Regions from separate parts of the Neobacillus sp. NPDC093182 genome, predicted to be linked through region 1. Evidence: riboswitches for the same ligand, from Rfam matches in the RefSeq annotation. Region 1 holds a riboswitch; the other holds the start of a gene.

Region 1 (4,204 bases):
TCTTCCATCATGCTAATAATGGTCTCTTTGTCTCTTCCTGATTTTTCTGTTTCCATCATTAGCATGATTTCACCAATGGTTTTTTGTTCTCTTTCACAAACCTCAATCAGCTCTTTCATGGACTGTATCTTCATCATATTGCCTCCATCAGTACTTTCCCTCTTGGTTGGTAAGAACGGGCAAGGACCGTAAAGTCATCGCCTGCACTTAAACGAATATCTACCATCATCTCGTTAATCATAAAGATTTTGGATAAGCCGCCACCAAGTGACGCACCACCAACCTTTATAAGACGATCATCGTGTTTCACTGTTACCAAAGTTGTATTCGGGTGATCATAGTACTCACAGCTATCTTCAAATTCGAAATGGTACTGCATCCCAGCCTCTTTTGCCCACTCCAATGAATGTTTTATCCTTGTATCGTCGGTGTCCATCCCAAGCAATCCGCCAAGAAGTGCTTTATCTGTTCCATGTCCTTGGTAGGTTTCAGCAAAGGAATCATAAAATACAATATTGACCTCTTGCGGATAATCTCCTACAAGTTCATAAATAAATTTCCCAATCGATACGACACCGGCTGTATGTGAACTCGACGGTCCGACCATAATAGGGCCAATAATGTCAAAACAACTCTGAAATTCCATCCTCATGCTCCCTTCTTATACTGTGATTGCCTGTTGAAATAACGGATAGGCACTACAAATGGCTTTGGTTGTTTCTTTTGCTTTCTCAAGAACGACTTTGTCGCCTTTGCTCTTCAGAACAGCTGCGATGACTTCCCCGATTTTCACCATTTCATCCTGCTTCATACCACGCGTCGTTAAAGCCGCAGTTCCCATGCGGATACCACTCGTTACAAATGGCTTTTCTGGATCATATGGAATCGTATTTTTATTAACCGTAATGCCGGCTTCTTCTAATAACTTTTCTGCTTCTTTTCCAGTTAAATTCCACGGACGTAAATCTAATAGGACAATATGATTATCGGTTCCACCAGAAACAAGCGCTGCGCCTTGCTTTTTTAATGTTTCTCCTAATGTTGCTGCATTTACAATGATTTGTTTCGCATAGTCCTTAAAGCTTAGCTGCAATGCTTCATTGAATGCAACGGCCTTAGCCGCAATAATATGCATCAGCGGTCCGCCTTGAATTCCTGGGAACACCGATTTATTAATGGCTTTTATCATTTCTTCATCATTTGTTAAAATAATGCCGCCGCGCGGTCCTCGGAGCGTCTTATGCGTAGTACTCGTTACAACATCCGCATAAGGAACCGGTGATGGATGAAGACCCGCTGCAACTAGTCCTGCAATATGCGCCATATCCACCATTAATTTTGCGCCAACTTGATCTGCAATTTGTCTAAACCGTGCAAAATCAATCGTTCTAGGGTAAGCGCTTGTTCCGGCAATAATCAATTTAGGTTTTTCTTTTTTCGCGATCGTTTCCAGTTCATCGTAATCAATCAATTGAGTATCTTCTCTGACACCATAGGACACTACCTCAAACCATTTTCCTGAAACACTAACAGGACTTCCGTGCGTTAAGTGTCCGCCATGTGAGAGGTTCATCCCCATCACTTTATCACCAGGTTGAAGGAGAGCGAAAAATACAGCGAAGTTTGCCTGCGCACCTGAGTGAGGCTGAACATTGGCATATTTAGCACCAAACAACTGAGTTAGGCGGTTAATGGCAACTTGTTCTGCCACATCGACAAATTCACATCCACCATAGTAACGCTTCCCTGGATAGCCCTCCGCATATTTATTCGTCAACACACTTCCCATTGCTTCTAAAACATCTTGACTTACGAAATTTTCAGAGGCAATCAGTTCCAACGTTTGATGCTGACGCTGCTGCTCTTTCTGAATTGCTTCAAAGATAGTGGAATCATTTTGTTGTAAACTCATTCCCGTTTCCCCCTTGATTGTTGTATTGGCTACCTCTTCTGTGATTAGAACCTTTTTTTTGCACGCAAAAAAGGACAGAAAAGGGTAGCACTAGGCTTTCTTCTACCCTTCTCTGTCCTTTTACCTGAGAGTTTAAGTCCGATTAAGAACCTTCCCCTTTGGTGGCATATAACGTATATGCGCTCTCCAGAGCTGCGTCCAATTGTGGTTCCATCTACCTGAGAGATTTGTTCCAAGGGTCTTTTTGGAACTTGCTCCTTCGGTGGCGTGTAAATTTGCACTCTCCCACAACCATCTTCCGCTTATTCATTTTTATTATTTTCAGAATAATAGTAACACTTATACAAGTCAAGCTTTTTGTAAGCGGAAACATTTTTATTTTAAAAAATCCGCCTAATTTCCTACTACTTCTTGTTGATTCTCCTGCTCCACATCATCTGTCTTCTTGATCATCATCTTATAAATCGCTATCAGCATGATGAACCAAACAGGTGTTACAAATAAGGCGATACGAGTGTCTTCCGCAAGCCCAAGTACAACTAGCACAAACGCTAAGAAAGCAAGGATTAAGTAATTGGAAAATGGATAGAGCGGTAATTTAAATTTGTTCACTTTCGCTAAATCTGGTCTGGTTTTTCTGTATTTTAAATGACTGATGACCGTAATTCCCCAAATAAAGAGGAAACATACAGTAGAAATACTTGTAATCAGCGTAAAAACTCCTTCTGGCATCACATAGTTCAATATAACGGCAATTAGAATGACTATAGTGGAGAAGAACAATGCATTGGAAGGTACTTTACGGGAATCCAGTTTCGCTAATGGTACAGGTGCATTTTTGTCTTTGGCAAGCGCGTATACCATCCTGCTTGTACTGAAGATGGCGCTGTTACAAGCCGATGCTGCTGAGGTTAGGACAACAAAATTGACAATACCAGCCGCTGCTGCTATGCCAACTGCCACAAAGACTTGGACAAATGGGCTTTTCGCTGGATCAATCGCATTCCACGGATAAATACTCATGATGACTATGAGGGCACCAATGTAGAAAATCAAAACTCGTATAGGGATATTATTTATTGCTTTTGGGATTACTTTCTCTGGGTCTTCTGTTTCACCTGCTGTAAGGCCAACAAGTTCAATCCCAACAAACGCAAACACTACCATTTGGAATGACAAAATAAAACCATTAATGCCATTCGGGAACATGCCGCCGTGGCTCCATAAATTCGTGAAACTAGATGTGCCTGAATTTGTGGAAAAGCCTTTAACGATCATGAATATCCCAACCACAATTAGTGCAAGAATCGCAATGACTTTGATTAAGGCGAACCAGAATTCCATTTCGCCAAATAGCTTTACGGTTGCTAAGTTCATAAAGAGCAGAACGACAAGTGCAATTAATCCTGGCATCCACTGTGGTACGTCCGGAAACCAAAACTGTGTATAGAGACCAACGGCTGTTAAATCGGCCATTGCGATGGAAATCCAGCAAAACCAGTAGGTCCATCCCGTAATAAATGCTGCCATATTACCTAAATAGTCTCTAACAAAATCAACAAAAGAATGATATTTCAAGTTGGATAGAAGCAGTTCTCCGAGTGCACGCATGATTAAAAAGCAAATGGTACCTGTAATCAAGTACGCAAATAAAATCGATGGACCTGTTAAATGAATCGATTTTCCTGCTCCTAGAAATAATCCTGTTCCAATAGCCCCGCCAATAGCGATAAGTTGAACGTGCCTGTTTTTTAAACCCCGCGACAATTTTTGTTCCTGCAAATGAATCCCCTCTTTCTTCTTTTCCAGGATAGGTAATATCCCTATAAAAGTTTAATTTACTTAGTCAAATCGGCAGAAATAAGCGCTTACATTTTTTAAAGTAAATACTTTACCTGATCAACCTTATTGGAAACCGAAAAATATGGACTCCCCAACTATTCGTTTTGCGTTTAACACCCTCCTTTTTCTGTTTTTCTCTATTTTTCTCCACAAAAAAAGGACAGAGAAAAATAGGCGTATCCCTATTTTTCTCTGTCCTTTTACCTGAGAGTTTAACTCCTTTGGTGGCACATGGCGCTCTCCAGAGACGCGTCCTATTGTGGTCCTTTTACCTGAGAGATTGAGCCCAATTTTGGGACTTGCTCCTTCGGTGCTAAACAATGCGTTTAGTCTCTCCCACAATAATCATCCGCTAGTATGAATATAAATATATACTAGTTTATCAAAATCAAGATGTCAAATTAATTTTCAGAATTTAAACACTATTATAAATTAACAGAAGCAAACCTA
Region 2 (4,204 bases), on a different contig from region 1:
CTAGGCGGATATGATGATTATAAAGAGCTACCCTATGCCTCGACTTTATGCGGGGCCTGTACAGAGGCATGTCCGGTCAAAATTCCACTGCATCAGCTTCTTCATAAACATCGCCAAGTCATCGTGGAAAAAGAAGGACGAGCTCCGATCTCTGAAAAGCTTTTGATGAAGGCATTCGGTTTTGGTGCATCCTCCCCTGCTCTTTATAAATTTGGTTCAAAACTGGCAGCGCCGGTAATGTCGCCATTTACGCAGGATGAAAAAATCTCAAAAGGTCCGGGCCCTTTAAAAGCATGGACAGAATCAAGGGATTTCCCTGCACCAAATAAAGAAAGATTCCGTGATTGGTTTAAAAATCGTCCGAAAGGTGGAAATCATTCATGATAGGTACCATACAGAATCGCGATGCATTTTTAGGAAAAATAGCCAGCCGGCTAGGCCGTAAACAAAAAATGGAAATAGAAAGACCCATCTGGAATTTTCATCCCCAAGATGAAGTTCTAAAAGGCAGCTCACAAGATGAGCTTGTGGACGTATTACGGGAACAATGTAAAAATATCCATACGAATTTTGTCATGACCTCAAGTGCTAATCTATCTGACTCATTAAAAGAAGTGGTAAACCACAATGGCGGCGGCCCAATTGTCACCTGGAAAGATGAACGCTTTTCACAATTTGGCCTCGAAAAATTAATGAAGGAAGAATGGCCTCAAGAGGGAATTGATCTTCATATTTGGGATCATACAAAAGGCGAAGAAAATATCGCAAAGGCCGAGGCTGCAAATATCGGAATTACGATCAGTGATGTAACATTGGCGGAATCAGGCACAGCCGTTCTCTTTAGCAGCAAGGATAAAGGGAGAACAGTCAGCTTTTTACCTGCGACTTCCATCATAATAATCCCGAAAAGCAGCATCGTTCCCCGCATGACACAAGCGGCCCGTATCATAAATGAAAAAGTAAAAAACGGCGAACAAATCGCCTCCTGCATTAACTTCATCACAGGACCCAGCAACTCAGCAGACATCGAAATGATCCTAGTTGTTGGCGTTCATGGACCCATTAAAGCAACCTATATCATTGTAGATGATATTTAAGGTGACAGGATAGGAGAACCACCCTGCTCTAACGGCGCAGGGTGGTTTTCTGTTTTTCTAAAACATTTATGCTGATAGTTTGATATCTTTTTCCTTTTTTCCTCTATTGGAATACAAAATAAATAATAGTATAAACCATAGAGGTGTCAACAATAAGGAAGGACGTGTTTCTTCGGCAGCCAGCATAATGATAAGAATCATAGCAAACAACGTTAGGACCGCATAATTAATAAATGGTGTGAATGGTGCTTTAAATGTTGATTTAGCATGTAATTGCGGGCGTGTTTTCTTATACTTTATATGACAAATTAATATAACACCCCAAACCCAAATAAAACAAATGGCACTAATGGTTGTCACGATTCCAAAAGCTTGTGCCGGAATAAGTTTACTCAAAAGCGCACCGACCGATACCACAAGCGTGGATGTCCATAATGCGTTACTTGGTACATAATTTCTATTCAGTTTTGCAAAATTAGATGGAGCCTGATTATTTTTGCTTAAATTGAAAAGGATCCGGCTTGTTGAAAACAAACCGCTGTTGCAGGCAGAAGCGGCTGAAGTTAATACAACAAAATTAATAATTCCTGCGGCAATAGGAACTCCGACCAAACTAAATGTTTTTACAAATGGGCTTTCTGCTGCATTTAGCTGGGTCCAGGGATTCACACATAGTAGGATAATCAATGCACCTACGTAGAAAAAAAGAATTCTTGCAGGAATTTTATTAATAGCCGATGGGATATTCTTTTCTGGATTGGAGGTTTCCGCTGCCGATACACCCACTAGCTCAACTCCCACATATGCAAATACAACCATTTGGAATGATAGTAAGAAACCTGAAATTCCGTTCGGAAACAGTCCTCCATGTTCCCAAAGATTTTGAATTGTTACCGTTCCAGCATCGGTCTTGAATCCCATCACAAGCAATATAACCCCAATACCAATTAATACGAGAATAGTAATTACTTTTATTAAAGCAAACCAAAACTCCAATTCACCAAAAAGCTTTACCGTTAATAGATTAAGTCCTAATAAAATGATTAATGAGATGATAGCAGGTACCCATTGCGGAATGTCAAACCAATATTGTATATAGACTCCAACTGCAATAACATCAGCCATAGCAACCATAATCCAACAAAACCAATATGTCCATCCTGTTATAAATGCTGCCCGAGGTCCAAGATAATCTTCTGCAATATCGGTAAACGATTGGTAACCTGCTTTAGACAACAGGAGTTCCCCTAGCGCCCTCATAACGAAAAAAACGGCGATACCCACGATTAAATATGCAAAGATGATGGATGGACCTGCCAGTTGTATCGCTTTACCTGACCCTAAAAATAACCCAGTGCCAATGGTTCCGCCAATGGCAATTAATTGAACATGCCGATTTTTTAAATCCCTCTTTAATTCTTGCTGTGCCAAAACAAATTCCTCCCTAAAACTACTTTTAATGTGAAACGATGAGCAATAGATTTACCCAATAAAAAAAAGAGATTGGATGTTCTCCAATCTCTTAGGTCTAAGAATAACAAATAATAGTTGTCATGCTAATGAATATCAGCATAACAAATAAATATTCAGTACTCTTCTGTCCTTTTGCCTGAGATTGTGAACCCTTCGGCGCCGCTAAAATTCTAGCGGTCTCTCCAGAAGCTGCTCCTGCTATAGTTTGATCCATAGCATTCATAGCTGCTAATTATTAAATTTTTTATTGCGATAGTATTTTCAATATTTTATAAGTTTAATAGTAATTAAATACTTTGTCAACAACAACAAATAACACTCTGTTTTTTCAAATGATTAACCTAATACTCAAACCAATTATTATCCACCACTTTTTTATACCAATAATAACTGTCTTTTTTCCAACGTATTAAGGTATTAAAATCAACATGGACAATTCCAAACCTCTTACTATACCCTTCTGCCCATTCAAAATTATCCAACATAGACCACAAGAAGTAACCTTTAATATTCACTCCTGATTCTATAGCTCTGCTTAAGGCTGTTAAATGCTGCTGAAGGTATTTAATTCTCCTGTTGTCTTTTATAGTGCCGAAGACAGGCTCATCATTGTAGCATGCCCCATTTTCAGTAATATAAATGGGTACATTTCCATATCTTTCTGTCACATATGTTAATACTTTATAAAATCCTTCCGGATAAACTGGCCACCCTATATCGGTACGTTCATATCCCATTTCTACCGTTTCACAATTAAATAGCCCAGTATTCTCCTTATATCGTCCAATTTGACCTGCATAATAATTAATTCCTAAAAAATCAATTGGCTGTTGGATGATTTCCATATCGTCTTCCTCTATAGAAAGCTCCACACCTTTCTCCTTAAACCAGTCCACTAAATGCTGAGGATATTCCCCTTTAAACACAGGATCCATAAACCATCTAACTTGATGATCAATCTCTCTGTAACATGCCTCAACATCTTCTGGCCTATTGCTAAATGGTTCGAACCATGTTGTATTTGGAGCATAGCCAATTTCACCATTTATGCCAAGCTCTCTAAATTTTTGAACAGTCCGGCCATGGGCCACCAATAGATGATGAGAAATATCGGTCGCTAGTTGTAAGTCTGTATTTCCAGGCGCATGGGCACCTGCATAATTAGCAATATATGAAATACATAATGGTTCATTTAGCGTAATCCATTTTTTTATTTTCCCATTAAATTCCTTAAACATCGTCTCTGAATATTCCACAAAAGCTTCAACACTATCACGGTTTGCCCAGCCGCCTTTGTCTTGTAAAGCTTGTGGAAGATCCCAATGATAGAGTGTACACATTGGTTCAATTCCATTTTCTATTAATTTATCAACAAATTTATGATAGAATTCTAATCCCTTACGGTTGATATCACCTGTACCATTCGGAAAAATACGGGGCCAGGAAACTGAAAATCGATAGGTATCAATCCCCAGCTCCTTCATCATTTTAATGTCTTCCTCATATCTATGGTACGAATCACAGGCAACGTCTCCGTTATCTCCATTTACCACCTTTCCAGGTGTATGGGAAAAGGTATCCCAAATTGAGAGTCCACGGCCATCTTCAAAGGCTGCCCCTTCGATCTGATAAGA

Evidence for each region. A riboswitch is a leader RNA that binds a small molecule or an ion and turns the genes downstream of it on or off. The one in region 1 is predicted to bind glycine.
Region 2: another riboswitch for glycine. It lies ahead of ACIQAA_RS12425 (amino acid permease); the one in region 1 lies ahead of glyA (serine hydroxymethyltransferase).

What each region holds. Positions count from the first base shown of each region.
Region 1 is NZ_JBIVOI010000007.1:105,442-109,645, forward strand. Features, by position in the region: gene sdaAA (L-serine ammonia-lyase, iron-sulfur-dependent, subunit alpha) at 1-134, opposite strand, end outside; gene ACIQAA_RS14255 (serine dehydratase beta chain) at 134-646, opposite strand; gene glyA (serine hydroxymethyltransferase) at 662-1,912, opposite strand; glycine riboswitch at 2,108-2,210, opposite strand; gene ACIQAA_RS14265 (amino acid permease) at 2,306-3,694, opposite strand; glycine riboswitch at 3,944-4,002, opposite strand; glycine riboswitch at 4,005-4,103, opposite strand.
Region 2 is NZ_JBIVOI010000006.1:20,219-24,422, reverse strand. Features, by position in the region: gene ACIQAA_RS12435 (LutB/LldF family L-lactate oxidation iron-sulfur protein) at 1-384, shown strand, start outside; gene ACIQAA_RS12430 (LutC/YkgG family protein) at 381-1,097, shown strand; gene ACIQAA_RS12425 (amino acid permease) at 1,164-2,528, opposite strand; glycine riboswitch at 2,685-2,766, opposite strand; gene ACIQAA_RS12420 (GH1 family beta-glucosidase) at 2,912-4,204, opposite strand, start outside.